DNA from 3 places in the Pseudomonas sp. TCU-HL1 genome. Region 3 is predicted to be linked to each of the others. Evidence: predicted binding sites of a transcription regulator. Region 3 holds the regulator's gene; each other region holds the start of a gene.
The links. Region 3 encodes FliA, which starts transcription of late flagellar genes. Its sites were predicted from a motif close to CTAAAGTTTNNNNNNNNNNNGCCGNTAA; they were not measured.

Region 1: the regulator FliA is predicted to act here: its motif matches at 4,046-4,073, upstream of motA (flagellar motor stator protein MotA).
Region 2: the regulator FliA is predicted to act here: its motif matches at 3,411-3,438, upstream of THL1_RS18800 (methyl-accepting chemotaxis protein).

Annotation. Positions count from the first base shown of each region.
Region 1 covers NZ_CP015992.1:5,644,821-5,655,170, forward strand. The annotation lists gene queG (tRNA epoxyqueuosine(34) reductase QueG) at 1-363, shown strand, start outside; gene orn (oligoribonuclease) at 353-895, opposite strand; gene rsgA (small ribosomal subunit biogenesis GTPase RsgA) at 993-2,024, shown strand; gene motB (flagellar motor protein MotB) at 2,089-3,129, opposite strand; gene motA (flagellar motor stator protein MotA) at 3,140-3,991, opposite strand; gene THL1_RS25915 (HDOD domain-containing protein) at 4,127-5,635, shown strand; gene rhdA (thiosulfate sulfurtransferase) at 5,762-6,577, shown strand; gene asd (archaetidylserine decarboxylase) at 6,600-7,463, shown strand; gene THL1_RS25930 (molecular chaperone) at 7,652-9,472, shown strand; gene THL1_RS25935 (EAL domain-containing response regulator) at 9,532-10,350, shown strand, end outside.
Region 2 covers NZ_CP015992.1:4,048,886-4,059,235, reverse strand. The annotation lists gene ccoN (cytochrome-c oxidase, cbb3-type subunit I) at 1-1,038, opposite strand, end outside; gene THL1_RS18805 (alpha/beta family hydrolase) at 1,148-1,783, shown strand; gene THL1_RS18800 (methyl-accepting chemotaxis protein) at 1,818-3,383, opposite strand; gene THL1_RS18795 (nucleotide sugar dehydrogenase) at 4,010-5,320, shown strand; gene alg8 (mannuronan synthase) at 5,401-6,882, shown strand; gene THL1_RS18785 (alginate biosynthesis protein Alg44) at 6,950-8,128, shown strand; gene THL1_RS18780 (SEL1-like repeat protein) at 8,125-9,504, shown strand; gene THL1_RS18775 (alginate export family protein) at 9,507-10,350, shown strand, end outside.
Region 3 covers NZ_CP015992.1:4,200,076-4,210,425, reverse strand. The annotation lists gene flhA (flagellar biosynthesis protein FlhA) at 1-1,763, shown strand, start outside; gene flhF (flagellar biosynthesis protein FlhF) at 1,779-3,116, shown strand; gene fleN (flagellar synthesis regulator FleN) at 3,184-4,017, shown strand; gene fliA (RNA polymerase sigma factor FliA) at 4,014-4,760, shown strand; gene THL1_RS19505 (chemotaxis response regulator CheY) at 4,843-5,217, shown strand; gene THL1_RS19500 (protein phosphatase CheZ) at 5,237-6,025, shown strand; gene THL1_RS19495 (chemotaxis protein CheA) at 6,049-8,256, shown strand; gene THL1_RS19490 (protein-glutamate methylesterase/protein-glutamine glutaminase) at 8,301-9,389, shown strand; gene THL1_RS19485 (flagellar motor protein) at 9,406-10,146, shown strand; gene motD (flagellar motor protein MotD) at 10,157-10,350, shown strand, end outside.

The DNA of each region.
Region 1 (10,350 bases), 1.4 Mb from region 3:
ATCGGCAACCGGGTGTTCGGTTGCGACGATTGCCAGATGGTCTGCCCGTGGAATCGTTTCGCACGCCCGTCAGGCGAAGGCGACTTCCAGCCACGCCACGGCCTGGATAACGCCGAGCTAGCGGAACTGTTCCGCTGGACCGAAGAGGAATTCCTGAGCCGTACCGAAGGCTCCCCCCTGCGCCGTGCCGGCTATGAACGCTGGCTGCGCAACCTGGCGGTGGGGCTGGGCAATGCACCTTCGAGCATTCCGGTACTGGAAGCCCTTCACCTGCGCCGCGAACATCCATCGGCGCTGGTCCGCGAGCATGTGGAGTGGGCGCTCACCCGGCACGGAGTGAGCGCGGCGCGCGTCAGATCTTGAAGAAGTGCTCACGATAGTGCTGCAACTCCGCAATCGAATCGCGGATGTCGTCCAGCGCCAGGTGGCTGCTGCTCTTCTTCACCCCGTCGCGCACCGTGGGCGACCAGCGCGCAGCCAGCTCCTTGACAGTGGATACGTCCAGGTTGCGGTAGTGGAAGTAGGCTTCCAGTTGCGGCATGTGGCGGTAGAGGAAGCGTCGATCCTGGCAGATGCTGTTGCCGCAGATCGGTGACTTGCCCTTGGGAACCCACTGATCGAGGAACGCCAATGTCTGCGCCTCGGCTTCCGCAGCGCTGATCCGGCTTTCGCGCACGCGCTGGGTCAGGCCGCTCTGGCCATGCTGGCGAGTGTTCCACTCGTCCATGCCGGCGAGAACTTCGTCGCTCTGGTGGATCGCGATGGTCGGGCCTTCGGCGAGCACATTCAGCTCGCTGTCGGTCACGATGGTAGCCATCTCGATGATGACGTCCGTGTCCGGGTTCAGGCCGGTCATTTCCAGATCGATCCAGATCAGGTTCAGGGCATTCTGCATATTCGGTCTCCAGGGCGAAGCGCGCATTCTAGCTTAGAGGCTGCCGCTGCGGGCTGCGTGCTAAACTCGCGCGGTTTTTTCCCCAAGCGGACCGATCATGGCCAAACGCCAACTTACTCGCCGGCAAAGCTGGCGCATCGAGAAAATTCAGGAAGAGCGCGCTGCACGCGCCGCCAAGCGGGAGTCCCGCGCGCTCGACGAACTCGAAGGCGGAGACCTCGGCCCTGAGCAGACCGGCCTGGTAATCGCCCACTTCGGCGTCCAGGTAGAGGTCGAGGCGCTGGAAGGCGAACTGGCCGGCCAAGTGATGCGCTGCCATCTGCGCGCCAACCTGCCCACGCTAGTCACAGGCGATCGCGTGGTCTGGCGTTCGAGCAACCAGGGTAGCGGCGTGATTGTCGCCCAACTGCCTCGCCGCTCGGAGTTGTGCCGACCGGACATGCGCGGCGTCCTCAAGCCGGTTGCGGCCAACGTCGACCAGATCGTCATCGTTTTCGCCCCCCTGCCCGAGCCCCACGCCAACCTGATCGACCGCTACCTGGTCGCCGCCGAGCACGCCGGCATCCATCCGCTGCTGCTGCTGAACAAGGCCGACCTGGTGGACGACCAGAACGGCGTGATGCTCGACCAACTGCTTGGCGTCTACCGCCAGCTCGGCTACCCGCTGCTGGAGGTTTCAGCACGCCAGGGCGGCGGCATGGAAGAGCTGATGGCCAGGCTCGACGGCCACATCAGTGTCTTCGTCGGCCAGTCCGGGGTTGGCAAGTCATCCCTGGTCAACAGCCTGCTGCCGGGCGTCGATACTCGCGTGGGCGCCCTTTCCGAACTCACCGGCAAGGGGACCCATACCACCACTACCGCGCGCCTGTTCCACTTCCCGGGCGGTGGGGAACTGATCGACTCCCCCGGCATCCGTGAATTCGGCCTGGGCCACGTCAGTCGCGACGACGTGGAAGCCGGCTTCATCGAGTTCAACGAGTTGCTCGGCACCTGCCGCTTCCGCGACTGCAAGCACGACCGCGAACCCGGCTGCGCCCTGCTCAAGGCTCTGGAAGACGGCCGAGTGCACCCGCAGCGCATGGCCAGCTACCGGCACATCCTCGCCAGCTTGCCGCAGGACGAGTATTAAGCCGGACGAGGCATACGAACGAAAAAGGCCACGCAATGCGTGGCCTTTTTTGTTCAAGGAAGGATCACTGCCCCTTGGGCTGGTCCATTTTCAGCACGCCATCCTCGAAAATGTTCAGCTTCTCCCGCAGCTCCCCCGGCTGGGCCGGAGCCGACGGAGCATTCGCAGGAGCCTGAAGCGCCGCACCGCTGGCAGGCGGCTGGGGCTGTTGGTTCGGTTCTACCAGCTGGTCGCCCTGCTCGCCCTCGATCGCGCGCTGGGCCTTCTTGGTCAGAACGATGATGTCAATCCGGCGGTTGACCGGGTTGAACGGATCCTTGCGGTCGAACAGGGCTGACGAGGCGTAACCCACCACCCGCGCCACCTGCTCATCCGGGTAGCCGCCTGCGATCAGGGCACGGCGCGCGGCGTTGGCACGACCGGAAGACAGCTCCCAGTTGCCGAACTCGCCATCACCGGCATAGGGCTTGGCGTCCGTATGGCCACTGATGCTGATCTTGTTCGGCACCGCCTTGATGGTCTCGGCGAGGATCAACAGGATGTCTTCGAAGTAAGGCTGCAGGCGCGCACTGCCCAGGTCGAACATGGGTCGGTTGGCGGCGTCCATGATCTGGATGCGCAAGCCGTCCTGGGTAATCTCGAAGAGAATCTGATCCTTGAACTTGCGCAGCTCCGGGTTCTCTTCGACCTTGTTCTGCAGCTCCTGGAGCAACATTTCCAGGCGCTCCTGCTCGATCTGGTCGGCGAGGGTTTCCACCTGGCTGGCATCCACAGGCGTCGAATCGGCGGAGTCGACCGAGGCGTTCTGAGAGTCCGGCGCATCCTTCAACTCGGGGTTGAGCGTACGGTCGGGCGCGGGCGTGGGCGTGCCGCCGAGGTCAATGACGTAGGGACTGGCACTCTCGGTGAAGCCGATAGGGTCCTTGAAGTAGCCGGAAATGGCTTTCTTCTGCTCGGGCGTGGCCGAAGACATCAGCCATAGCACCAGGAAAAACGCCATCATCGCCGTGGCGAAGTCGGCGAAGGCAATCTTCCACGCACCGCCATGGTGTCCAGCGGCGTAGCGCTTGACGCGCTTGACGATGATCGGCTGATTGTTCTCCATGGCTAAGCCTTCAACTGCCGCGTACGGCCTGCTCCAGCTCGCTGAAGCTCGGGCGATGCGCCGGGAAGAGCGCCTTGCGACCGAACTCCACCGCCAGGGACGGCGGCATGCCGGAGGCCGAAGCCACCAGGCAGGCCTTGATAGCCTCGAAGACATTGAGTTCTTCGCGAGCGTCGTGCTCAAGGGAAACCGCCAGCGGGCCGAAGAATCCGTAGGCCGCCAGGATGCCGAGGAAGGTACCGACCAGCGCCGCGCCTACGTGCTGGCCCAGGGCGGCCTGCTCGGCCTCGCCCAGCATGGCCATGGTGACCACGATACCCAGTACCGCGGCGACGATACCGAAGCCCGGCAAGCCATCGGCGATGCGGTTGACGGCATGTGCCGGGTGTTCCAGTTCTTCCTTCAGGCTGCCCAGCTCCATGTCGAACAGGCCTTCCAGCTCGTGGGGCGCCATGTTGCCGGAGGACATGATCCGCAGGTAATCGCAGATGTAAGCGGTCATCCGCTCATCCTTGAGGATTGCCGGGTACTTGCTGAAGATCGGGCTGGCGGCAGCGTCTTCGATGTCGGCCTCGATGGCCATCATCCCTTCGCGGCGGCTCTTGTTGAGGATTTCGTAGAGCAGCCGCAGCACTTCCAGGTAGAAACTGTGAGTGAAGCGCGTGCCGAACATCTTCAGCGACTTCTTGAACACGATCATGGTCGTGCTGCCCGGGTTGGCCTGTAGGAAGGCCCCCAGTGCTGCGCCGCCGATGATCATCACCTCGAAGGGTTGGATCAGCGCGGCGATCTTGCCGTGTGACAGAATGTACCCGCCGAGCACACTGGCGAATACGACGATGATGCCGATGATTTTTGCCATAGGAAGGAAGCTTGAAGAGTCAGTAGAAAGGGTTATGAAAAGAGCCCCTTCTAATTATCGGAAGATATGCGCCAGACTATAGCCTGTTCAGGCGAAAAGCCAGATTGGCGGTCCCCAATGACAAGCGCGAAGCCCATGCCACGCAGCCTCGACGGCTGGATCAAGCACCTTGATGGTGTGCGCCTGCCCGTTCCCGCTGCCGCCCACGAGAAAGTCCGCCGCGCCCTGGGTGATAATCGCAGGTCCCTGCGCGACATCGCCGACCTCACCCAGGATAGCCCCGCCCTTGCCCTCAGCCTGCTGCGTGAGGCCAATGCCACGAGCAATATGCTGGCCAGCCCGGCGGAAAGCCTGGAAGTCGCCCTTACCCGGCTGGGCCTCAAGCGTGCCGAAGTGCTGCTCAACCGCCTGCCGGCTGTCCCCGAGGACGAAATCCCCCTGCCGCTGCGTCAACTGCAGCTGATCAGTCAGCATGCCAGCCAGCAGGCAAATGGCCTGTTCGCCGCCCGGCTGGCGCGCCTGTGGCAGGAAATCCACTGGTGCAGCCTGCTGTTCCTCTCCCCGCTGTGGCCCCTTCTGGCCAGCCACCCGGAATTGTTCGCCACTTGGGAGAAGCGCGTGATCGGTGAAGGTGAGCCCGCCGCCAAGGTCGAGCGCGACTTGCTGGGTGTACCCCTGCTGCGCCTCTGCCAGGCGCTCGCAGAACACTGGAAGCTGCCGGACTGGATCATCCAGGGCTATCGCCTCCTGAATGACGACCGCCGCATGCTGGTCAAAGCGCTGCATATCGCCCGAGACAATGAACACCCGCTGCATCAACAACAGGAACTGGACGCAAACCCGACCCTCAGTCGCTGGCTGACCCAACCCGGCAATACCGTACTGCTTGCCAACGGCCTGGCGATCTCCGCCCACGTGGGCTGGGGCGACGGGCACAGCCTGCGCTGGCAGCGCCTCGCCGGTCTGTTCATGAAGCTACCGCTGGATGAGCTGCAACAGCAGGTTCACCAGCAGGCCGCGCAAAGTGGACGACTGCACGCCCGGGGCGACCTCTGGCACCCGGCCCAGGCGCTGCTTTGGCCCTGGAACCAGCATCGCCTGCGCCGTGCACCACCTGCTGCACCTGCGCCCACGGCCAGCACCCTGGAAGACTGGCGGCGTCACTGTGGCGAATTGATCCGCGAACCCAGCCCGTTCACGAATGTGGTGCAACTCTCCGCCTGTACCCGCGACGCCCTGGAAAGCGGAGGCATGCGCCGCGTCCTGATCTTGCTGGCCGATCGCACTCATAGTCGACTGCTCGCCCAGCAGCAGGCCGGTCTGCCCAAAGAGGCCAACGGCCTGCAACTGGACGCCGGCCAGAGCCAGGTGCTGCGGCGACTGCTCAGCCAGCCAGGGCAACTGCGCCTTGGCCCGGAGAACGCCGCGCAGTTTTCAGCCTTGCTGCCAGGCCAGTTGAAGAGCCTGTTCCCCGGCCATCACCTGTTATTGCGATCGATCGCCGTGAATGGCCGCGTCGCCATGCTGGTGATTGCCGACCAGGACGGTGCACCCTTCGCCGATCTCAGCCTGCGCGCCTTCGCCAAGACCGCCCAGTGCATCGAGCGCGCCCTCGCCAGCTTCGCCAGGCGCGGCCGTTCATAACGGCCAGCACGCCAGCGGAACAAGGCACAACTCAGCGAAGCGGAGCCCTTCCGCAACGCAGTTATTCCGACGCACAGCAGATTGAATCGCTACAATTCGCCACTTTGCCCATCCATGGAGGCCTCCATGTCCGCCTTCTCCAATCTGCCGCTGGTGATCGAACCGGCCGACCTGGCACCCCTGCTCGGTGCCGACGAGTTGATCCTGGTCGACCTGACCAGCGCTGCCCGCTACGCCACCGGGCACATTCCGGGTGCTCGCTTCGTCGATCCGAAACGCACTCAGCTTGGCCAGCCTCCGGCGCCTGGTTTGTTGCCGGCCAAGGCCGACCTCGAAGCAGTGTTTGGCGAACTCGGTCACCGTGCCGATGCCACCTATGTGGTGTACGACGATGAAGGCGGCGGCTGGGCCGGGCGCTTCATCTGGTTGCTGGACGTGATCGGCCACCACCGCTACCACTATCTGAACGGCGGCCTGCACGCCTGGCTCGCCGAAAACCGGGAAACGGCGGAAGCCATGCCTGCCCCGGCTGGCGGCCCGATCCCCCTGACCCTGCACGACGAACCCACCGCCACCCGCGAGTACATCCAGGGCCGGCTCGGCGCGGCCGACCTGGCCATCTGGGACGCACGCGGCCCGGGTGAGTACAGCGGCGCCAAGGTGCTGGCTGCCAAGGGCGGCCACATCCCTGGCGCGGTCAACTTCGAGTGGACTGCCGGCATGGACCCGGCCCGCGCCCTGCGCATCCGTACCGACATGGCTGAAATCCTGCAATCCCTGGGCATCACCCCGGACAAGGAAATCGTCACCCACTGCCAGACGCACCACCGCTCCGGTTTCACCTACCTGGTGGCCAAGGCCCTCGGCTATCCACGGGTCAAGGGCTACGCCGGTTCCTGGTCCGAATGGGGTAATCACCCAGACACCCCGGTCGAGCTCTGAAGCTCCCCATCAAGGAAATCCAATGAAAGAACGCCTTTTCATCATTAGCCAGTACCTGCTGCCGCATAACCTGCTGTCGCGCCTGGCCGGCGGCATCGCCGAGTGCCGCGTGCGCTGGTTCAAGAACGCCTTCACCGCCTGGTTCGCCAAGCGCTACCAGGTGAACATGAGTGAAGCGCTGGTCGAGGACGTGACCGCCTACGAGCACTTCAACGCCTTCTTCACCCGCGCCCTGAAACCCGGCGCACGGCCATTGGACGAAACGCCTGGCGCGATCCTCTGCCCGGCCGATGGAGCCATAAGCCAGATTGGCCCGATCGAGCACGGCCGCTGCTTCCAGGCCAAGGGACACAGCTTCAGCGTGCTGGAACTGCTGGGCGGCGACGCTGAGCGCGCAGCCCCCTTCATGGGCGGAGAGTTCGCCACGGTCTACCTGTCCCCCAAGGACTACCACCGGGTGCATACGCCTCTGGGCGGCACCCTGCGGGAAATGGTCTACGTGCCGGGCCGGTTGTTCTCGGTGAACCAGAGCACTGCCGAAAACGTGCCCGAACTCTTCGCCCGCAACGAGCGCGTCGTGTGCATCTTCGACACCGAACGAGGCCCGATGGCCGTGGTGCTGGTGGGCGCGATGATCGTCGCCTCGATCGAAACCACCTGGGCCGGGCTGGTCACGCCACCCAAGCGCGAGCTGAAGACATTCAGCTACGACGAAACCGCCCGCGCGCCGATCAAGCTGGAGAAAGGCGAAGAGCTCGGCCGCTTCAAACTGGGTTCCACGGCCATCGTGCTGTTCGGTCCGGACCAGGTGCGCTGGGACGAGAGCGCATGGCCAGGGAGCACCGTGCGCATGGGCCAATTGCTGGCCATGCCGAAGAACGCCTGATCGTAGGTCACCCTGGCCGAGCCGCAGCATTCTGCCAGGGTCGGATCAGCAAGGCGGCACACGCCGGCAGGAATCTGCCAACGCTTCTACAGCCCGGCCTTGGATAGGCTGCCAGTGTGCAAGGATGCTGATAGAGTGCTGAAATTCAATCCAATACCACTCACGGGAAATCGGAGTATTCGAGCCGGATGGTCCACCAGAGCCCTCATCTGCTGCTGCGCGTACCGACGCCGAGCAAACAGAGCCTGTCCTTCTGCGATGGCACCCCTCGTGAACTCAAACGCTGGATCTCCCACCTGCCGAAGGCGAACCTCGGCGAAACCGCCCGCCAGCTCTACCAGGCCCTGGTGGAACTCAACCAACTGGTCACCGCTGCCGAGAGTCGCTTTCAGCTTCTGGAGCTGATGCGTCCGGAGGTCCATTTCGTCTGCCAGCACCTGGAACGGCACTTCCTCGGACAATCGATCGTCCTGGACGAGCGCCCGCGCAAGGTCGCCAACCTGTGCCAGGCGCTGCAGAACCACTTGGCCATCGGCTACAAGCTGATCATCGTGCAGGAATCGCCGCGCCCCAGCCGCGATCGTGCCCAGCTCCTCGCAGTCGCCCTGCAACGGGCGACACATAGCCTGAACGGCCCCCTGATTCGTTCCAGCCAGCTTTACTGCCCGGTCCCTGAGGGCCTCTGGCTGGAGCTGCACCAGATCTACCAGTTGGCGAAGAGTCGCCAGCTCCACCGTGTCACCGTACGCGACCCCCTGGCTCGCCACACACAAGGCCTGAGCGTCGAACAGACCTACCTCGTCGCCGTTCTGCTGGGTTGTGCGCGCTGCAACCAGATGCGCCAGAACGGTATTGCCCGCCTGGCAGAAGTGCTCGAACCCTGGAGCGCCCTGGTGCAACTGCAACCGGCCGAGCTGCCCTCGAGCCTGTTTGCCGTGGCGCCGCAACTGGACGGCCCTCCTCGCTACAAGTCGCTGTTCCATGAAGTCGACCCGCGCACCCTGCTGGGCCTCAATCCGCTGCCGCTGGTGGATGCGATCAAGGAATATCTGCTGCTGTCGACCGAACAACGCAACCAAACGCGCCTGGTCATGCCGGAGGGCCTGAGCCTGGACCTGCTGCAACATCTGGGTTCGGCCTGGGGCGATATCTCCGAAAGAACCTTCCAGCGCAATCCCGGCCAGGGCGGCCTGACGCTGTGCATCGGCATGAGCGCACTGCACTTCTTCCTGGCCGACAGCCGCCCCTTCAGCGACGTGCTAAAACTGCCCCAAGAAGTCGGCCAGGCCGTGTTCGACACCCTCGGTAAGCAGCCCGCGAAAGACATCTGGTCCAATGCCTTTGACGCCCAACCCAGCCGGGGCTGGGAGCCAGGCACACCGCTGGAGGAAATCGAGTACACCCGCCCCGTTTCCGAAAGCAACGCGCCGCCTGTCCAGACCAGTGCTGCGCCGGAAAGTTATCCGACCTTCAACGTCGCCGTGGTCAATCACAGCCCCGGCGGCTACTGCCTGAGCTGGCCCAAGGACGTTCCAAACCAGCTTCAGGCCGGTGAACTGCTGGGCGCCCAGGACACACCTGGACAGGGCTGGAGCATCGCGGTAGTGCGCTGGATCCGCCAGGTACGTGGCGGTGGCACTCAGATGGGCATCGAGTTGGTGGCGCCGCAGGCCCAGTCGTGCGGCGTGCTTCTGATGCGCAAGGGCGAGCAGAACAGCCACTACCTGCGGGCACTGCTGCTGCCGGCCATTAGCGCGATCTCCCGCCCCGCCACCCTGATCACCCCGCGCCTACCCTTCCAGGAAGGCAACAAGGTCCAGATCAACCTGCACGGCGAGGAACATCGCGCGGTACTGACCCGGCGACTGACCAGCACCGGAAGTTTCAACCAGTTCGAGTACCGGACGTTCGAACAACCGACACCACCGCAAGGGAAACCGTTCACAGCTCCGGGAAGCCAGCAACAGGGCGGCGAGGAAGATTTTGACTCGCTCTGGAAGTCGCTGTAGATTCCCGACTCACCACCATTCGTCGCCTATTCGCGCTTGTTCGGCGCTAAGCACAGGCCATGGCCATCGAAAAGAAAACGATCCGTCTGCTGATCCTGGAAGACTCGCAGAACGAAGCCGAGCGCCTGGTCAGCCTGTTTCGCAATGCCGGTCGCGCCACTCGCGTGCACCGGATCCTGTCCGCCAACGACCTCAATGAGGTCCTGCAACAGAGCTGGGACCTCCTGATCGCCGCCCCCAGCAGCGAGTACCTGAGCCCAGGCGAAGCGCTGAACAGCATCCGCCGCCAGTCCAAGGACATCCCCTTCATCCAACTGGTGCCGGAGAACGACTCCGACCTGATCACCGAAGCGCTTGCCCTCGGGGCCCAAGATGCCCTGCCCCAGGGCGAGGACGAGCGCCTGGTACTGGTGGCCAACCGTGAACTGGCCAACCTCGAGCAACGCCGCGCCCGTCGCGCCGCCGAAGTCAGCCTTCGAGAAGCGGAAAAGCGCTGCCAGTTGCTGCTGGACAGCTCGGTGGACGCCATCGCCTACGTCCACGACGGCATGCATATCTATGCCAACCGCGCGTACGTGGAAATGTTCGGCTACGACGACGGTGACGAACTCGAAGGCATGCCGATGATCGACCTGATCGCCAACGCCGATCAGGCAGGATTCAAGGACTTCCTCAAGAGCTACCGCGATGGCGAAGGCAGCGGCGAGCTCACCTGCAGCGGCTGTAAGGTGGATGGCCAGACCTTCCAGGCGCGCATGAGCTTCTCCCCCGCCACCTACGATGGCGAACCTTGCATCCAGGTCGTGATTCGCGCCGAAAGCGACAGCACCGAACTCGAAGAGAAGCTACGCGAGATCAGCAGCCAGGACCTGGTGACC
Region 2 (10,350 bases), 150 kb from region 3:
TACGTGGCCGATGGTCCAGTCGGTGTAGTGGGACAGGGCGTTCACGGTCTTGATAGCCATCATCGGGCCTTCGAAGGTGGACATGCCGTAGAAGGCCAGGGAGACCACCAGGAAGCGCAGGATGGGGTCGGAGCGCAGCTTATGCCAGGCGCCGGAGAGGGTCATCATGCCGTTGATCATGCCGCCCCAGCTCGGGGCCAGCAGCACCAGGGACATCACCATGCCGAGGGACTGGGCCCAGTCCGGCAGGGCGGTGTAGTGCAGGTGGTGCGGGCCGGCCCAGATGTAAACCGCAATCAGGGCCCAGAAGTGCACGATCGACAGGCGATAGGAGTAAACCGGGCGCTCGGCCTGCTTGGGCACGAAGTAGTACATCATCCCCAGGAAGCCGGCGGTGAGGAAGAAGCCCACCGCGTTGTGGCCGTACCACCACTGGATCATCGCGTCAGTGGCGCCTGAATAGAGCGAGTAGGACTTGGTCAGGGTGACCGGGATCTCCAGGTTGTTCACCAGGTGGAGGATGGCCACGGTGAGGATGAAGCCCCCGAAGAACCAGTTGCCGACGTAGATATGCTTGGTCTTGCGCTTGGCCACTGTTCCGAAGAAGACGATGGCATAGCTGACCCAGACGATGGTGATCAGGATGTCGATCGGCCATTCCAGTTCGGCGTATTCTTTCGAGCTGGTCCAGCCCATCGGCAGGCTGATGGCGGCCAGTACGATGACCAGTTGCCAGCCCCAGAAGGTGAACGCGGCCAGTTTGTCCGAGATCAGGCGCGTCTGGCAGGTTCGCTGCACGGCGTAGTAGGAGGTGGCGAACAGCGCGCAACCCCCGAACGCGAATATCACCGCGTTGGTATGCAATGGGCGCAGGCGCCCGAAGCTGGTCCACGGTAGATTGAAGTTGAGTTCCGGCCAGGCCAGTTGCGCGGCGATGAGTACGCCGAGTCCCATCCCGACGATTCCCCACACCACCGTCATGATGGCGAACTGCCGGACCACCTTGTAGTTATAGGCGGTACTGCTTGCTGTGCTCATGTTATGGGCTTCCGTCCACGGTTTTTTAGAATGCGCGGCAAGCATGGTGAAAGCCCCTTGGGCGACCATTGATCTGAATCAATTGGCCCTGATAGACGGAGAAGTCTGAATGCTGTTGTGGAACAAGCCTGCAGGCCCGGTTGCGAGCACGCTCATCCTGGCCCATGGCGCGGGTGCGCCGATGGACAGTCCATTCATGGAGGGCATCGCGCAAAGGCTTGCTGTACACGGGGTTGCGGTGGCGCGCTTCGAGTTTTCCTACATGGCTGCCAGGCGCGAGGATGGGCGTCGTCGGCCACCCAATCCTCAGGCGCAATTGCTGGCCTGCTGGCGGGAAATCCACACCGTGGTGCGACAGCAGGTCACAGGCCCTCTGGCCATTGGCGGCAAGTCCATGGGGGGGCGCATGGCCAGTCTGTTGGCGGACGAACTGGAGGCGGATGCCCTGATCTGCCTGGGTTATCCCTTCCATGCCGTGGGCAAGGCGGACAAACCTCGCGTCGCCCACCTGGCCGATCTGAAGACCCCGACGCTGATTCTCCAGGGAGAGCGCGACCCGATGGGCGACCGATTGACCGTGGCGGACTACAGCCTCTCGGAGTCCATTCGCCTGCACTGGTTGGTGGCGGCGGACCACGATCTGAAGCCATTGAAAGCCTCAGGGCTTACCCATGAGCAGCACCTGGACGGCGCGGCCGACACGATAGCGCGGTTCCTGACGGGACCTGCGCGATACAGGGAATAAGAAAGGGCGCCCGCTGGCGCCCGTTCTCATTGCTTCAACGATTGAACCTGTCCACCAGGGAGTATTGGCCCTGGGCGGTATGGGTCAGTTCTTCGCTGAGCAGCGCGGTGCGCTGGGCCTCGCCCGAGGTCTGATCGGCCAACTGAGCGATACTGCTGATGCTCTGGTTGATCTGCTCGGCCACGGCGCTCTGTTCCTCGGTGGCGGCAGCGATCTGGTCGGCCATGTCGGCGATGTTCGCCACGGCCTCGCTGATGCCCACCAGCGCCTGGTCGGCCTGGAGGACGCGCTCGACACCTTCGTCCGCCTGGCGACGGCCGCTCTCCATGGTATGCACGGCTTCCTCGGCGGTTTTCTGCAGCTGGGCAATCAACTGGTGGATCTGCCCAGTGGATTCCGCCGTGCGTTGGGCGAGCTGGCGGACTTCATCGGCAACCACGGCAAAACCCCGGCCCATCTCGCCAGCGCGCGCAGCCTCGATGGCGGCGTTCAGGGCCAGCAGGTTGGTCTGGTCGGCGATGCCCTTGATCACGTCCACTACGCCGCCAATCTCGTTGCTGTCCTGGGCCAGACGCGTAACGGTTTCACCGGTTTCACCCACCGACGCCGAGAGGCGCTGGATGGCTTCGCGGGTTTCGGCGGCGATGTTGCGGCCCTGGCTGGTCAGGCGGTTCGCTTCCTGGGTGGCGTCCGCAGTGCGCTGCACGTTGTTGGCCACTTCCTGGGTGGTGGCGGCCATCTGGTTCACCGCAGTGGCCACCTGTTCGGTTTCCACGCGCTGGCGTTCCAGGCCCTCGGAGCTGTTGTGGGCGAGGGTGTCCGCCTGGCGCGCTTGCTGGGTGAGGTGTTCGGCAGTGTCCTGCAGGCGGGTCAGGCAGGTCCTCAGGCGTGCTTCCTGGCTGAGCATGGCCATTTCCAGGCGTGCCTGGACACCACGGCTGTCGGTGTACATCTGCGCGATCAGCGGGTCGGAGGTGGTCTGCTCGGCCAGGCGCAGCAGGCGCTTGATGCCGCGGTTCTGCCAGGCGAGGCCGATCAGGCCCAGCGGCACCGAGAGCAGGGCGGCGAGCAGGAAGCCCCAGGAGGAGTTCAGCCAGGCACCGATAAGAAAGCCGATCTGGCTGATGAGGATGAAAGGCAGCCAGTCCTGCAGCACCGGCAGCCACTGGTTGCGCTTCGGAATGGCGGACTTGCCTGAGTTCAGGCGCTGATACAGGGCCTCGGCGCGGCGTACCTGTTCGGCGGTCGGCTTGATGCGCACCGACTCGTAACCGACGACCTGGCTCCCTTCGAAGATCGGCGTGACGTAGGCATTTACCCAATAGTGATCGCCGTTCTTGCAGCGGTTCTTCACCACGCCCATCCAGGCGCGGCCCTTCTTCAGGGTCGTCCACATATGGGCGAATACCGCAGGCGGCACGTCCGGGTGGCGCACCAGGTTGTGGGGCGCTCGAAGCAGTTCATCGCGGCTGTAGCCGCTGATGTCGATGAAGGCGTCGTTGGTATAGGTGATAACGCCTTTGCTGTCCGTAGTGGAAATCAGGCGCTGTTCGGCTGGGAAGCTACGTTCCCGCTGGGTGATCGGTTGATTGTTTCTCATGGTTTCCTTCCGAAAGGCTTACAGCACCTATCGGCATCCGCGCCCTAAAGTTGAGCCTTTTCTTTTGGCGCCAGTCTACCCGGATTCCCTTGTCCCCCACCTCTGTATTGCACCTGGTCGCCCGGCTGAGTGCTTGTCTGTAACTTTGTGGGGTATTGGCGCTAATTATTTGACGGGCTATCAGGTTTGTTTTGTTAGATGGCTATCGGGTCTGTTGTTTTGTTTTTGGCGGCATATATATGGCGCCGTATAAAGGCTGGTTCGGTAGTTCTCAATGGAAGTTGCGAGTGCGCTTTTCAAGGTCTTTTTCGTGCCTTGCCTGTTTTTGGTGCTTTTTGTCGTTTGGCTTGAAGGCGTTGGTTTTCGGGGCTTTCGAGTTAATTGGTTGTTTTCTATTGGTTATTAATTTTGAAACTTGGAAGTGTTTGTATGTCCGTGTGGATGGCACTCGATTTGCTCTGTCGAAGTTGTCTTTCGCAATGCGGCTGTCGTGCTTTCTTGGCGTCGTGAATATGTCTTCTGGCCATTCACGAAGAATCCTGCCGTACCTTCGAATCTTGTTCGGGCTGGATGCTCGCAAGTCAGTCGCGAGGTCCGCCCTGGCCATTCGCCTGGGGGAACGTGCAATGCGCATAAGCATTTTCGGGTTGGGGTACGTCGGGGCGGTTTGTGCAGGATGCCTTTCGGCGCGGGGGCACCAGATAGTCGGGGTGGATGTTGCGCCTGTGAAGATCGACATGATCAACCAGGGCAAGTCGCCCATTGTCGAGCCTGGTTTGGAAGAGCTGCTCCAGCAAGGCGTGGCCAGCGGCAGGTTACGTGGCACGCTCGACGTGCGCGAAGCGGTGCTCGAGACGGAAATTTCCTTCATCGCCGCGCCTACGCCGAGCAAGAAGAACGGTGACCTGGACGTTTCCTACATTGCTCAGGTCTGCGAACAGATCGGCAGTGTGCTGCCGGAGAAGGGTTCGCGCCACACGGTGGTCGTGCGCAGCACCGTGCTACCGGGCACCGTGATGAACGTGGTCGTACCCATGCTGGAGAAGTGCTCGGGGTTGACGGCCGGCGTCGATTTCGGCGTGGCGGTGAATCCCGAGTTCCTTCGCGAAAGCACCGCCATCAAGGACTACGACTATCCGGCCATGACGGTGATAGGTGAGCTCGACCAGAACTCCGGCGATCTGCTGCAGGCCATCTACAGCGAGCTGGACGCGCCCATCATCCGCAAGGGCATCGAAGTTGCGGAGATGATCAAGTACACCTGCAATGTCTGGCATGCCACCAAGGTCACCTTCGCCAATGAGATTGGCAACATCGCCAAGGCTGTCGGCGTCGACGGCCGGGAAGTGATGGAGGTGATCTGTCAGGATCACAAGCTCAACCTCTCCAAGTACTACATGCGTCCGGGCTTCGCCTTCGGCGGCTCCTGCCTGCCCAAGGATGTACGGGCGCTGACCTATCGCGCCGGCCAACTGGACATAGAGCATCCGCTTCTGCACTCGATCATGCGAAGCAATCGGGTCCAGGTGGAGCGCGCCTTCGACCTGATCGCCAGCCATGACAAACGCCGCATCGGCCTGCTCGGCCTGTCCTTCAAGGCCGGTACCGATGACTTGCGGGAAAGCCCGTTGGTGGACCTTGCCGAGATGCTCATTGGCAAGGGTTACGACCTGCACATCTACGACCGCAATGTGGAATACGCGCGGGTCTACGGCGCCAACAAGGACTACATCGAATCGAAGATCCCGCATGTTTCATCGCTGCTGCGCTCCGACCTGGATGATGTGGTGGCCCAGGCCGACGTCATCGTCCTCGGTAACGCCGACCAGCAGTTCGCCAGCCTGGTGGACAAGGTTCCAGCCGGTAAGACGGTGGTCGACCTGGTGGGCTTCATGAAGGAACGCAGTGGTGCCGGCAGGGAAGGGATCTGCTGGTAGCGAAAGGCCCCGGCGGCAGTCTTTGAATCCGGCGAGCGCCGGGGCAGGGGAGTGGCGTCCACCTCGGGAGGGCGATTGGGATGAATGGTTTGGCACGCGGCCTGCGCGAAGGCGCCGGCTGGATGTTCTTCTGCACGGCCCTGATGCTGCTGGCCCTGGCCATGCCGCATTCGGTGTTCGACCCGGAATCCCGGGATTTCCTCCTCTTGCTGGGGGCGGTGGGTATCTGGCGCTATTCGATGGGCGCCATTCATTACCTGCGCGGCATGTTGTTCCTCTACGTCGTTTTTCCGTGGTATCGGCGTCAGGCGCGCAAGCTCGGGGAGGCGGCGGACCCGTCCCACGTGTTCCTGCTGGTGACCAGTTTCCGCATCGATGCGCTGACCACTGCCCAGGTCTATCGCTCGGTGATCGCGGAGGCCATCGACTGTGGCTATCCGGCCACGGTGGTCTGCTCCCTGGTGGAAATGTCCGATGAACTGTTGGTGAAAAGCATCTGGCAGAAGCTCGACCCACCAGAGCGCGTCAGCCTGGACTTCGTGCGGATCGCCGGTACGGGCAAGCGCGATGGCCTGGCCTACGGTTTTCGCGCCATTTCCCGGCACCTGCCGGACGACGACGCGATAGTCGCGGTGGTAGACGGCGATACCGTGCTGACCCCGGGCGTGATCCGCCGTACCGCGCCCTATTTCCGGCTGCTGCCCAAGGTTGGCGGGCTTACGACCAATGAGTTCTGCGAAGTGCGCGGCGGCTACATCATGAGCGAGTGGCACAAGCTGCGGTTCGCCCAGCGCCACATCAACATGTGTTCCATGGCTCTGTCGCACCGGGTGCTGACCCTGACCGGGCGCATGTCGGTGTTGCGCGCCCAGGTGGTGACCAACCCTGGGTTCATCGCCGATGTCGAAAGCGATCATCTGGATCATTGGCGCCTTGGGCGCTTCCAGTTCCTCACCGGTGACGACAAGTCCAGCTGGTACAGCCTGATGCGCCTGGGCTACGACACTTTCTACGTACCGGATGCCGCGATCAATACGGTGGAGCACCCGCCGGAGAAGAGTTTCTTCAAGGCCAGCCGCAAGCTGATGTTCCGCTGGTACGGCAACAACCTGCGGCAGAACTCCCGCGCCTTGCGCCTGGGGGCGCGTCGACTGGGCTGGTTCACCTGCCTGGTTCTGGCCGATCAGCGCGTCGCCATGTGGACCAGCCTGCTGGGACCGGCCGTGGCGATCATCGCCAGCCTCAAGTACGGCATCCAGTTCCTGCTGGTCTACCTGCTCTGGATCGGCATGACGCGGCTGGCACTGACCCTGCTGCTGGTGGCGTCCGGGCATCCGGTGGGGCCGGCCTATCCGCTGATTCTCTATTACAACCAGGTCCTCGGCGCCATGGTGAAGGTCTACGTCTTCTTTCGCCTCGACCGGCAGTCCTGGACGCGGCAGAGCACCAAGCTGGAGCGGGGCCTGGCGAGCTTCCAGAACGGGTTCAACGCATGGTCGTCACGGGCCATGACCTTTTCCGCGGTCAGCGTCTTTCTGGCCGTACTTGTGAGCATCGTGTAACGGGGCCGGGCCGGCGGAGCGGTCGGTCTGGCAGGGGACAAATCCGAGTCGGGAAGGATAAGGAACAATGAGCACAACCACGGGTGTAGCCAGCAACGCCAACATCGTCCATGAGTCCGAGGCCCAGCGGCAGTACGCGCGCCTCAAGATACCGGCCAAGGTGCGATTCCACGGCCCCCACCGCGAAGCACTGGAGAGCGAGTTGCTGGACCTCTCCGCAGGTGGCTTCAGCTTTGCCACCAATGCCCTCTCGCTGCAGGTCGGTGGACACCACAAGGGCAAGCTGGTGTTCCAGGTGGACGGCCTGGGCATGGCCATCGATATCGAGTTCCAGGTGCGCTCGGTCCACGGCAAGGGCGACCGTGTCGGATGCGAGTTCCATAACCTTCGCCCCCGCGAAGTGGCCGCTTTGCGCTACCTGATCACCGCCTACACCAGCGGCGAGATGGTGACCATGGGCGACATGCTCAACACCTTGCAGCGCGACAATTTCGCCAAGGCGCGCAAAGGCAAGGATGGTGGTGCTGGCATGGGCTTCTTCAGCCGCGTACGGGCCTTCAGCTTCAGTCTGGCGATCTTCCTGGTCGGCGTTGGTGCCTTCACCTACATCCTCAACCAGCTCTACCAGTTGTACTTCGTCACCCATGCCGACTCGGCCATGGTCAACCTGCCCAGCCAGACTGTCAGCATGCCCCGCGAGGGCGTGGTGCAGGCGTCTCTGGTCAAGGTCGGCGGTGAAGTGGCGAAGGGTGCACCGCTGGCTACCTTCAGCGCCACCATGCTCGATGTGCTGAAGAACAGCTTGCCGGAAGGGCAGATGACGCCGGACAACATCGAGCGTCTCTTCAGCAAGACCCTCCAGGGGACCCTTACCAGCCCCTGCGATTGCCGCGTGGTAGCGCAACTGGTGGGCGACGGCCAGCCGGCCGGCAAGGGCGCGCCGGTGTTCGAGCTGCTGCCGCTGCAGGGCCAGGTGACCATTGAGGCGCGCTTCCCCTACAGGACATTCGCCAAGGTGCAGCCAGGCGCCGAAGTGAGCGTCCAGGTAGCCGGCGAGAGCGTGCCGCGCATCGGCCATATCAGCTCCGTATCGCTGCAACAGGGTGGCCTGGCGTCAGACCTGCGGGTGTCCATCCTCACCCGTGAACCGTTGGCGACCGAAATGGCTGGGCGCCCGGCGGAAGTGACCATCGACGGCCTGCCCGGCAATCTGCTGCTGGACAAGGTCATGGCGGCCGGTCAATGAGGGCCGCTTTCCTTTCCCTGCTGGGGGGTGGCCTGCTCCTGGGCTGCGCCGGGCTGCCCGACCAGCAACTGGCGCGGGAAGCCCTGCTGCGTGGCGACGATGAGACTGCCCGGCAGAACTTTCAGGCCTTGGCCGGCATGGGCTACCCCGAGGCACAGACTGCCTTGGGCGACATGGCCGTGGGTAGTCGCGACCCCAGCCGCCTGGCTGAAGCGGAAAGCCTTTACCGCCAGGCCGCGTCCAGTTCGGTGCGCGCGCAGTCGCGTCTGGGCCGGCTGTTGTCGCGCCAGGGGGGCGCCAGCGATATCCAGCTCAAGGAGGCCGAAGGCCTGCTGGACCAGGCCATCTCCCGTGGCGAGTACAGCGCAGTGGTGCCGCTGACGTTGCTCTACCTGAGTTACCCGCAGCTGTCGCCGGCACTGGATCCGCAGCAGTTGGTGAACGGTTGGCGTACCCAGGGTATAGCCGAAGCCGAGTTGGCGCAGATCCTCATCTATCGCAGCCAGGGCAGCTACACCGCGCATCTGGGCGAGGTGGAAGCCAAGTGCCAGGCGCTGTTACAGCTGCAGGACATCTGTTACGTGGAGCTGGCCACCGTCCATCGTCTGCGTCAGCAACCCGAAGCCATGCAGCTGCTGCTGGCCAACCTGCGCAGCGCCTACGCGAGCGGGGTGGTGGCACCCGCGCGGCTCGAGTCGGTGGCGCTGACCCTGGCCGATCCGGCCATTCCGGCGCCGGCCGAGTTGAGCCAGGCCAAGGGCTTGCTCGATGAGGTCGCTCCGGTCTATCCCGGCGCCTGGGCTTCCCTGGCCAAGCTGCTGCACGATTACCCGGCCCTGGGGAGCCCCGAAGAGATGCTGGGCTACCTGGAGCGCGGCCGCGCCGCCGGGGATAGCCGCGCGGAGCTGCTGACCGGGCGCCTCTACTACGACGGCCGTGTTCTGCCGCAGGACCCGCGCCTGGCCGAAGAACACTTGCTGAAGGCGGCGGCCGAGCAGCCCGCGGCGCATTTCTATCTGGGTCAGCTCTATCGCCGTGGCTACCTGGGTGAAGTACGTCCGCAAGAGGCGACGGATCACCTGCTGCAGGCCGCCCGCGCCGGCCACACGCGCGCCGATCTTGCCCTGGCGCTGCTGTTCAGCGAGTCCCTCGGGGTGAAGGTCGACCGCGTCAATGCGTATGTCTTCGCGTGCCTGGCAGCCGGTCAGGCGCAACCCGAGGCGACCGCCTTGCTCGCCAATCTCGAGCCGGCCATGAGCGCCGCCGAGCGCCAGCGCGCCGCGCAGCTACTGCAGGACGAGCAGGGCACGCGGCACATGGACCCGGCTCGCCTGGTCCGTATTCAACCGCTGCAGAACGGGATGGACCTGCTATGAAAATGACGCATTGGATGGGAGGCATCCTCGGCGGCTCGCTGCTGTGTGGCCAGGTTGTGGCGGCGTCGCTGGAGGAACCACGCAATTTCGGCCTGGACATCAAGATCACCGGCCAGTCCGAGGACGACCGTGACCTCGGCACTCGCCATGGTGGTGACGTCCAGGGGCTGGGCCTGGACGTGCGGCCTTGGCTCTATGGCCAGTGGGGCGACTGGAGTGCCTATGCGATGGGGCAGGGCGTGGCGGCGACCGACACCATCGAGACCGACACCCTGGAATCAGACAGCATCGTCGCCGACAGCGAAGGCGATGACGACGCCCGCGAAGCCGATAAGAGCTACCTGGCAATGCGCGAGTTCTGGGTGGACTACGGCGGGATCACCGCCTACCCGGGTGAGCACCTGCGCTTCGGTCGACAGCGGGTGCGCAGCGATGAAGGCACCTGGTGGGACACCAATATCGAGGCCCTGCACTGGGTGTTCGATACCACCTTGCTGAAGGCCAACCTGGGCGTGGCCGAGCGTTTCAGCGAATACCGCACCGACATCGACGATCTGGCCCCCGAGGATGAGGACCGCCGGCACTTTTTCGCCGGCGTTTCTACCCAATGGGCGCCGGGCCATAGCGTCGGCATCAAGCTCCATCACAGCCGTGACGAAGGCAGCCTGGCCGACGTTGGCGAAGAAGTGGACTCCCTGACCAAGACCCAGACCGGTGATCTCACCTGGCTGGGCCTGCAAGCCGATGGCGACTACTTCAACCCGCGCACCACGCTGCCGTTCAACTACTGGGCCCAGGCCATCTGGCTCACCGGCGACCAGGACAGCATCACCCAGAGCTCTGCCA
Region 3 (10,350 bases):
GCAACTACGTGGTCGGTGCGGTGGTCTTCGCGATCCTCATGATCATCAACTTCGTGGTGGTCACCAAGGGTGCCGGGCGTATCTCCGAAGTGAGCGCACGCTTCACCCTGGATGCCATGCCCGGCAAACAGATGGCGATCGACGCCGACCTCAATGCCGGCCTGATCGACCAGGCCGAGGCCAAGAAGCGTCGCTCCGAAGTTTCCCAGGAGGCCGACTTCTACGGCTCCATGGACGGTGCCAGCAAGTTCGTCCGCGGTGATGCCATCGCCGGCCTGCTGATTCTCTTCATCAACCTGATCGGCGGCATGGCCATCGGCATGCTGCAGCACGGCCTGAGCTTCAGCGACGCCGGCCGCATCTACTCCCTGCTGACCATCGGCGACGGCCTGGTGGCGCAGATTCCTTCGCTGCTGCTGTCCACGGCGGCAGCCATCATGGTCACTCGCGTGTCCTCCTCCGAGGACATGGGCCAGCAGGTCAATCGGCAGATGTTCGCTTCGCCCAAGGCGCTGGCGGTATCTGCCGCCATCCTCATTGCCATGGGCCTGGTGCCGGGCATGCCCCACGTCTCCTTCATCGGCCTTGGCCTGGTGGCTGCCGGTGGCGCCTGGTGGATCTGGCAGAAGCAGAAGAAGGTCAAGGAAGAGGCCGTGCAGGAGGAGCAGCGCCAGCAGGAGCTGCTGCCCGCCCAGCGCGCCCAGGAAACCAAGGAGCTGGGCTGGGAGGACGTAACCCCGGTGGACCTGGTGGGCCTGGAAGTGGGTTACCGGCTGATTCCGTTGGTGGATCGCAACCAGGGCGGCCAGTTGCTGGCGCGGATCAAGGGTGTGCGCAAGAAGCTGTCCCAGGAAATGGGTTTCCTGATGCCGTCGGTGCACATCCGCGACAACCTCGATCTGTTGCCCAATGCCTACCGCCTGACCCTGATGGGCGTCAGCGTCGCCGAGGCCGAGGTCTATCCGGATCGGGAACTGGCAATCAACCCCGGCCAGGTGTTCGGCACCCTCAATGGTGTCGCCGCCAAGGATCCGGCATTCGGCCTGGAGGCGGTGTGGATCGACGCCAGCCAGCGCGACCAGGCGCAATCCCTCGGCTACACGGTGGTGGATGCCAGTACCGTGGTCGCCACGCACCTGAACCAGGTGCTGCACAAGCATGCCCACGAGTTGCTGGGCCACGAAGAAGTCCAGCAACTGATGCAGAACCTGGCCAAGAGCTCGCCGCGTCTGGCCGAAGAGCTGGTGCCGGGCATGATTTCGCTCTCGACCCTGCTCAAGGTGCTCCAGGCGTTGCTGCAGGAACAGGTGCCGGTGCGTGATATCCGTACCATCGCCGAGGCCATCGCCAATGTGGCGCCCAAGAGTCAAGATCCCGCCGCGCTGGTGGCGGCGGTGCGTGTCTCGCTGGCCCGTGCAATCGTGCAAAGCATTGTGGGACTAGAGCCGGAGCTGCCTGTGATCACCCTGGAACCCAGGTTGGAACAGATATTGCTGAATAGCCTGCAGAAGGCCGGACAGGGTTCGGAAGATGGCGTTCTCCTCGAACCCGGAATGGCCGAGAAGCTGCAACGTTCCCTGGTGGAAGCGGCGCAGCGCCAGGAAATGCTCGGCAAGCAGGCGATCCTGCTGGTGGCTGGGCCGATCCGGGCGATGATGTCGCGCTTCGCAAGGCTCGCCGTGCCAACCATGCACGTACTGGCCTACCAGGAAATACCGGACAACAAGCAGGTCACCATAGTTGCGACTGTGGGGCAGAACTAACCGAGGTCAAAGACCATGCAGGTCAAACGCTTCTTCGCCGCCGATATGCGTCAAGCCATGAAGTTGGTGCGTGATGAACTGGGCGCGGATGCCGCCATCATCGGTAATCGTCGGGTCGCCGGCGGCGTCGAGCTGACCGCCGCGCTGGATTACCCGTTGCCCGCCCCGGCGCCGAGCAAGCCCAACCCGGTCCTCGAAGCCGAGTTGCGCAAGACGCAGGCGCGCATCGTCCAGGCTCAGGCCGAACTGACCACCCGCGCCGTGGCCGATGCCGGCAAGGACCGTCAATTGTTCGCCGGTGAGCCGCTGACCGCTATCGAATCGGAGCTGCCCGAGTTCGCCCTGGCCGCAGCCATGAGCCGCCCGCGTCCGGTGGAGCCGGTCAGTGCGCCGAAGCCCGCCGCCGTGGACCAGACTGCCCTGGACGCTATGCGTTTCGAGCTGAGTGGCCTGCGCGAACTGATCGAAGTGCAGCTGGGCTCCATCGCCTGGGGCCAGATGCAGAGCCGCCGTCCCCAGCAGGCCAGCCTGTGGCGCCGCCTGCAGCGCATGGGGCTGCCAGCCGAGCTGGGGCGCGCATTGCTGGACAAGGTGGCCAAGGTCAATGAGCCCCGCCAGGCCTGGCGCATGCTGCTGGCGCATCTGTCCCATGCCATTCGCACGCCGCAGGTCGAACCGCTGGAGGAGGGCGGCGTGATCGCCCTGGTCGGCCCGGCCGGAATGGGCAAAACCACCACCCTGGCCAAGCTGGCTGCGCGCTACGTGCTGAAGTACGGCGCCCAGAACGTCGCCCTGGTGAGCATGGACAGCTTCCGTATCGGCGCCCAGGAGCAGCTCAAGACCCTGGGCCGCATCCTCAACGTGCCGGTGACCCATGTCGATCCGGGGCAGTCTCTGACCCAGGCCCTGGCGCCCCTGGTCCGCAAGCGTGTGGTGCTGATCGATACCGCTGGTCTGCCGGCCAACGATCCGGCCCTGGCCATGCAGCTCGAAGCGCTGGCCAGCCGTGCGATAAACGCGAAGAATTACCTGGTGATGGCCGCCACCAGCCAGAGCCAGGTGCTCAAGGCCGCGTATCACAGCTACAAGCGTTGTGGCTTGGCCGGTTGCGTCATTACCAAGGCGGACGAAGCGGCCAGTCTGGGCGAGGTTTTGGGGCTGGCTATCGGCCAGCATCTCCCGGTAGCCTATCTGGCTGACGGGCCCCGAATCCCGGATGATCTGCAGGTTCCCCGCAGCCACCAGTTGGTGAGCCGAGCGGTTAGCCTCCAGGCGCCGGAAGACCCAAGTGAAGAAGCCATGGCCGATCTGTTCGCCGGGCTCTACCAGAATCCGGCGCGTCGCGCCGGTTGAAGAATCATGAGCCGCCCCAAGGGGCGGTGCAGTACCGCCAAATGGCCCCTAAGGCAAGGTATTTGAAATGGGTAGTATTCATCCCGTACAGGTGATCGCGGTGACCGGCGGCAAGGGCGGCGTCGGCAAGACCAACGTGTCGGTGAACCTTTCGCTGGCACTGGCCGATCTCGGTCGCCGCGTCATGTTGTTGGACGCCGACCTCGGTCTGGCCAACGTCGACGTCCTGCTCGGCCTCACGGCCAAGCGCACCCTGGCCGATGTGATCAATGGCGAATGCGACCTGCGCGACGTGCTGTTGCAGGGGCCGGGGGGCATCCGCATCGTCCCGGCCGCCTCCGGCACCCAGAGCATGGTGCAGCTTTCGCCCATGCAGCACGCCGGCCTGATCCAGGCATTCAGCGATATCAGCGACAACCTCGACGTACTGGTGATCGACACCGCCGCCGGCATCGGTGATTCGGTGGTCAGCTTCGTCCGTGCGGCGCAGGAAGTGATAGTGGTCGTCTGCGACGAGCCGACCTCCATCACCGACGCCTACGCGCTGATCAAGTTGCTGAACCGTGACTACGGCATGAACCGCTTCCGCGTCCTGGCCAACATGGCCCACAGCCCGCAGGAAGGGCGCAACCTGTTCGCCAAGCTGACCAAGGTTACCGACCGTTTCCTCGATGTCGCCCTGCAGTATGTCGGCGCCGTCCCCTATGACGAGTCGGTACGCAAGGCCGTGCAGAAGCAGCGCGCGGTCTATGAAGCCTTCCCCCGCTCAAAGTGCTCGCTGGCCTTCAAGGCCATCGCACAGAAGGTCGACAGCTGGCCGCTGCCGGCCAATCCGCGGGGCCACCTGGAGTTCTTCGTCGAGCGGCTGGTCAGACAGTCGAGCGCGGAAACGCCTGTATGACACCTGCCACTGGACTGCGTATGTACAGCAAGGCACAGGCAAGGGATTCGCAACATCAGCTGATCGAGCGCTATGCCCCCCTGGTCAAGCGCATCGCTTATCACCTGCTGGCGCGCCTGCCTGCCAGCGTTCAGGTGGAAGACCTGATGCAGTCCGGGATGATTGGTTTGCTCGAAGCCTCGAAGAAGTACGACGGCAGCAAGGGCGCCAGCTTTGAAACCTATGCCGGTATCCGCATTCGCGGGGCCATGCTCGACGAGGTCCGCAAGGGCGATTGGGCGCCGCGTTCGGTCCACCGCAATACCCGCATGGTGAGTGACGCGATCCGCACGATTGAAGCGAGAACCGGTCGCGACGCTAAAGATCAGGAAGTTGCTGCCGAACTTGGATTGAGTCTCGAAGACTACTACGGCATCCTGAGCGACACCTTGGGCAGCCGCCTGTTCAGCTTCGACGACCTGTTACAGGACGGCGAGCAGGGCGGTGCGCTCGAGGACGCCGGTGTCACCCAATTCTCACCCTCCCAAGATCTGGAAGAAGAACGCTTCCAGGCTGCGCTGGCCGATGCCATCGCGAACCTGCCGGAGCGTGAGCGCCTGGTGCTGGCGCTGTATTACGACGAAGAACTGAACTTGAAGGAAATCGGTGAAGTGCTGGGGGTCAGCGAATCGCGGGTCAGCCAGTTGCATAGCCAGTGCGCGGCCCGTCTGCGCGCGCGGCTCGGCGAATGGCGCGCGCGCTGAACGCACACCGCTTTCAGAATTGAATGGCGCACCCGGCAAGAGGGGCGTTTGAGACTGTACGGAGGTCGACTTGGACAAGAACATGAAAATCCTCATCGTTGATGATTTCTCGACGATGAGACGCATCATCAAGAACCTCTTGCGCGACTTGGGTTTCACCAATACCGCCGAAGCCGATGACGGCACCACGGCCCTGCCGATGCTGCACAGCGGCAACTTCGATTTCCTCGTGACCGACTGGAACATGCCCGGCATGACCGGTATCGACCTGCTGCGTGCCGTGCGTGCCGACGAGCGCCTGAAGCACCTGCCGGTCCTGATGGTGACGGCCGAGGCCAAGCGCGACCAGATCATCGAAGCGGCCCAGGCCGGTGTGAACGGTTATGTGGTCAAGCCTTTCACTGCCCAGGTGCTGAAAGAAAAAATCGAGAAGATCTTCGAGCGGGTCAACGGCTGACGCCAGCCGCGAGGGCACCATGGACCAGAACGAACACCTGCTGGTCGACTTCGAGTCGACCCTGAAAGTCCGTGCTCGGGAATTGGTGGAAAGCCTGGAGAAAGGCAATTTCACCGATGCCGTGCAACTCATCCACGAACTCAATCACGTCCGGGATCGCGGCCTGTACCAGGAAGTGGGCAAGCTCACCCGCGAGCTGCACAACGCCATCGTCAACTTCCAGATCGACCCGCACCTGCCCCACGCCCAGGAAATGTCGCAGATCGCCGATGCGACGGATCGCTTGTCCTACGTGGTGCATATGACCGAGAAGGCCGCTAACCGCACCATGGACCTGGTGGAGGAGAGCGCGCCGCTGCTCAATGGGCTGAGCGATGACGCCCAGCAGTTGGGCGAGGAGTGGGGGCGCTTCATGCGCCGGGAAATCGGGGCGGACGGTTTCCGTGACCTGGCCCGCCGTATCGAGCAGTTCCTCGCCCGCAGCCAGCGCGATACCGACGCACTGTCCGGCAAGCTCAACGACATCCTGCTAGCCCAGGATTACCAGGACCTCACCGGCCAGGTGATCAAGCGCGTGACCCAACTGGTCACCGAGGTGGAAAGCAACCTGGTCAAGCTGGTGATGATGGCCAGCCAGGTGGATCGCTACGCCGGTATCGAGCACGACCACGCCGCGCTGCTCGCCGAGCTGGAGCAACAAAAAAACCCTTCGAGGGGTGAAGGTCCGCAGATCCATGCCGATATACGTGAAGACGTAGTGTCCGGACAGGACGACGTCGACGATCTGCTATCCAGCCTTGGATTTTAAGGTAAACCCTATGGAGCGCTCATATGAGCTTCGACGCCGATGAAGAAATCCTCCAGGACTTCCTGGTAGAGGCCGGCGAGATTCTGGAGCAACTGTCCGAGCAGCTGGTCGAGCTGGAAAGCCGCCCGGACGACATGGACCTGCTCAACGCGATATTCCGTGGTTTCCATACCGTGAAGGGCGGCGCTGGCTTCCTCCAGCTCAATACCCTGGTGGAATGCTGCCATATCGCCGAAAACGTCTTCGACATTCTGCGCAAGGGCGAGCGCCGCGTGGATGCCGAGTTGATGGACGTGGTGCTGCAGGCCCTGGACGCGGTCAACGAGATGTTCAGCGAGGTGCGCGAGCGCAGCGAGCCGACGCCCGCAACACCTGAGCTGCTCGCAGCGCTGTCGCGGCTGGCCGAGCCGAATGGCGCTGAACCCGTTTCCGTGGCTCCCGCTGCATCGGCTCCGATGGTCGAAGCGCCTGCTCCAGTCGCAGCATCCGCGGACATCACCGACAGTGAGTTCGAACAGTTGCTGGACGCCCTCGGCGATAACGCCGGTGTGGTGGCCGAGTCCACTGCGGCCGCCGACGAAATCACCGACGACGAGTTCGAAGCGCTGCTGGACCAACTGCACGGCAAGGGCAAGTTTGTCGCTGCTGCGGAAGCACAACCCCCTGTAGTCGCCCAGGCTGCAGCCGCGGCTGTCGCCACGGCGGGTGCGGGTGACGATATCTCGGACGACGAGTTCGAGGGTCTGCTCGACCAGCTGCACGGCAAGGGCAAGTTCGGTGGCATCGTGGAAGTGGCTGCCAGTGCTCCGGCCGCGCCGGTCGCTGCGGTCGCTGGAGCGGCTGGCGAAAACATCACCGACGACGAATTCGAAGCGCTCCTTGACCAGCTGCACGGCTCGGGCAAGTTCTCCGGTGCTGCCGAGGAACCCGCTGTCGCAACTGCCGCGGTGGCGAGCCGCCCGGCCGCTGCGCCGGCTCCCAAGCCTTTGGCCAAGGCTGAGCCCGCGCCACGCCAGACGCCTGCCACTGGCAACGGCGCCGCCGGCCCGGCCGTGGCCAGCGAAGCGGAAACCACCGTACGGGTGGATACCGCGCGCCTGGACGAGATCATGAACATGGTCGGCGAGCTGGTGCTGGTGCGTAATCGCCTGGTGCGCCTGGGTGCCAACAGTGGCGACGAATCGATGGCCAAGGCCGTGTCCAACCTGGACGTGGTCACCGCCGACCTGCAGACTGCGGTAATGAAGACGCGGATGCAGCCGATCAAGAAGGTCTTCGGCCGCTTCCCGCGCCTGGTCCGTGACCTGGCGCGCAACCTGAAGAAAGAAATCAACCTCGAGCTGGTGGGCGAGGAAACCGACCTGGACAAGAACCTGGTCGAGGCCCTGGCCGACCCGCTGGTGCACCTGGTGCGCAACGCCGTCGACCACGGCATCGAGTCCCCCGAGGAGCGCGAGGCCGCTGGCAAACCGCGTACCGGCCGGGTGGTCCTGTCCGCCGAGCAGGAAGGCGACCACATCCTTCTGATGATCACCGACGACGGCAAGGGCATGGATGCAGCAGTGCTGCGTGCCAAGGCGGTGGAGAAGGGCCTGCTGGACAAGGATGCCGCCGAGCGCCTGACTGAGCTGGAATGCTACAACCTGATCTTCGCCCCGGGCTTCTCGACCAAGACCGAGATTTCCGACGTGTCCGGCCGCGGCGTCGGCATGGACGTGGTGAAGACCAAGATTTCCCAGCTCAACGGCACGGTGAACGTGTTCTCGCAGAAGGGCCATGGCTCGAAGATCGTCATCAAGGTCCCGCTGACCCTGGCGATCATGCCGACCCTGATGGTGATGCTGGGCGACCAGGCGTTCGCATTCCCGCTGGTCAACGTCAACGAGATCTTCCACCTCGACCTGTCCCGCACCAACGTGGTGGACGGCCAGGAAGTGGTGATCGTCCGCGACAAGGCCCTGCCGCTGTTCTACCTCAAGCGCTGGCTGGTTCGCGACGCGGCGGTGGAAGAGCAGGGCGAGGGGCACGTGGTGATTCTCTCCGTGGGCACCCAGCGCATCGGCTTCGTGGTCGACCAACTGGTCGGGCAGGAAGAGGTGGTGATCAAGCCGCTGGGCAAGATGCTCCAGGGCACGCCGGGCATGTCCGGCGCCACCATCACCGGTGACGGCCGTATCGCACTGATCCTCGACGTGCCGAGCATGCTCAAGCATTACGCGCGCCGTGGCTGATCTGGGGCGGCCAGCAATGGCCGCCCGCTAGGAGCTTTTTTCTTATGGCAGTCAAGGTTCTGGTGGTGGATGACTCCGGGTTCTTCCGCCGCCGTGTCTCGGAAATCCTTTCGTCCGACCCCAATATCCAGGTGGTGGGTACCGCCACCAATGGCCGGGAGGCCATTGACCAGGCGCTGGCGCTCAAGCCCGACGTCATCACCATGGACTACGAGATGCCGATGATGGACGGCATCACGGCGGTGCGGCACATCATGCAGCGCTGCCCGACGCCGGTCATGATGTTCTCTTCGCTGACCCACGAAGGCGCCCGCGTCACCCTCGACGCCCTGGATGCCGGTGCGGTGGATTTCCTGCCCAAGAACTTCGAGGACATCTCGCGTACGCCCGAGAAGGTCAAGCAGTTGCTGTGCGAGAAGGTGCACAGCATCGCGCGCAGTAACCGTCGCTACAGTAGCTTCAGCGCGCCGGCACCGGCTTCCAGCGCTCCGGTGCGCCCGGCCCATGCCGCGGCACAACCGAGTCACGCCGCCCCTGCGGCTCCGGCGGCGTCCGCAGCCCCAAAGCGTAAAGCCTACCGGCTGGTGGCCATCGGCACCTCCACCGGCGGGCCGGTCGCCCTGCAACGCGTGCTCACCCAACTGCCGGCCAACTTCCCGGCGCCGCTGGTGCTGGTCCAGCACATGCCAGCAGCGTTCACCAAGGCCTTCGCCGAGCGCCTGGACAAGCTGTGCCGGATTTCCGTCAAGGAAGCCGAGGATGGCGACGTGCTGCGTCCCGGCCTGGCCCTGCTGGCTCCCGGCGGCAAGCAGATGATGGTCGACGCGCGCGGCGTGGTGCGCATCCTGCCCGGTGACGAACGCTTGAACTACAAGCCTTGCGTGGACATCACCTTTGGCTCCGCGGCCAAGGCCTACAATGACAAGGTCCTGGCGGTGGTGCTGACCGGCATGGGCGCGGATGGCCGTGAAGGCGCGCGCCTGCTCAAGCAGGGCGGTAGCCAGATCTGGGCCCAGGACGAAGCCAGTTGCGTGATCTACGGCATGCCCATGGCGGTGGTGAAGGCCAACCTGGCCGACGCCGTCTACGGCCTGGACGATATCGGCCGGCACCTGGTCGAGGCGTGCATGTAATGGAGAAACCCAGGTAATGGATGTACTGAGCCTCATCGGGGTAATCCTGGCCTTCGTCGCCATCATCGGCGGCAATTACCTCGAAGGCGGCCACGCCGCGGCCCTGCTCAATGGGCCGGCGGCGCTCATCGTCCTGGGTGGAACCCTGGGCGCTGCGTTCCTGCAGACGCCCATGAGCATCTTCAAGCGCGCGCTGGGCATCATTCGCTGGATTCTTTTCCCGCCCCTGGTGGACCTCGCCGGCGGTATCGACCGCGTGGTCAACTGGAGCATGACCGCCCGCAAGGAAGGCCTGCTGGGCCTGGAGCCGGTGGCCGATAGCGAGCCCGATCCGTTCGCGCGCAAAGGCCTGCAGTTGCTGGTGGACGGCGCCGAGCCGGAATCCATCCGCAGCATCCTCGAAGTCGACCTCTTCACCCAGGAAGGGCGCGACCTGCAGGCGGCCAAGGTGTTCGAGAGCATGGGCGGCTACGCGCCCACCATCGGCATCATCGGCGCGGTGATGGGGCTGATCCATGTCATGGGCAACCTGGCCGATCCGAGCCAGTTGGGTGGCGGCATTGCCGTGGCTTTCGTGGCCACCATCTACGGCGTCGGCTTCGCCAACCTGCTGCTGCTGCCGATCGGCAACAAGCTGAAGTCCATTGCCATGCGTCAGTCGCGCTACCGCGAAATGCTCCTGGAGGGCGTCCTCTCCATCGCTGAAGGCGAGAACCCCCGCTCCATTGAACTCAAGCTGCAAGGCTTCATGGATTGAGGAGTTGGGCATGGCACGCAGGCGGCATCAGGAAGAACACGAGAATCATGAGCGCTGGCTGGTGTCCTACGCGGACTTCATCACCTTGCTGTTCGCCTTCTTTGTGGTGATGTACTCCATCTCCTCGATCAACGAAGGCAAGTACAAGATCCTTTCGGACACCCTGGTGGGCGTGTTCAACCAGCCTGATCGTTCGATCAAGCC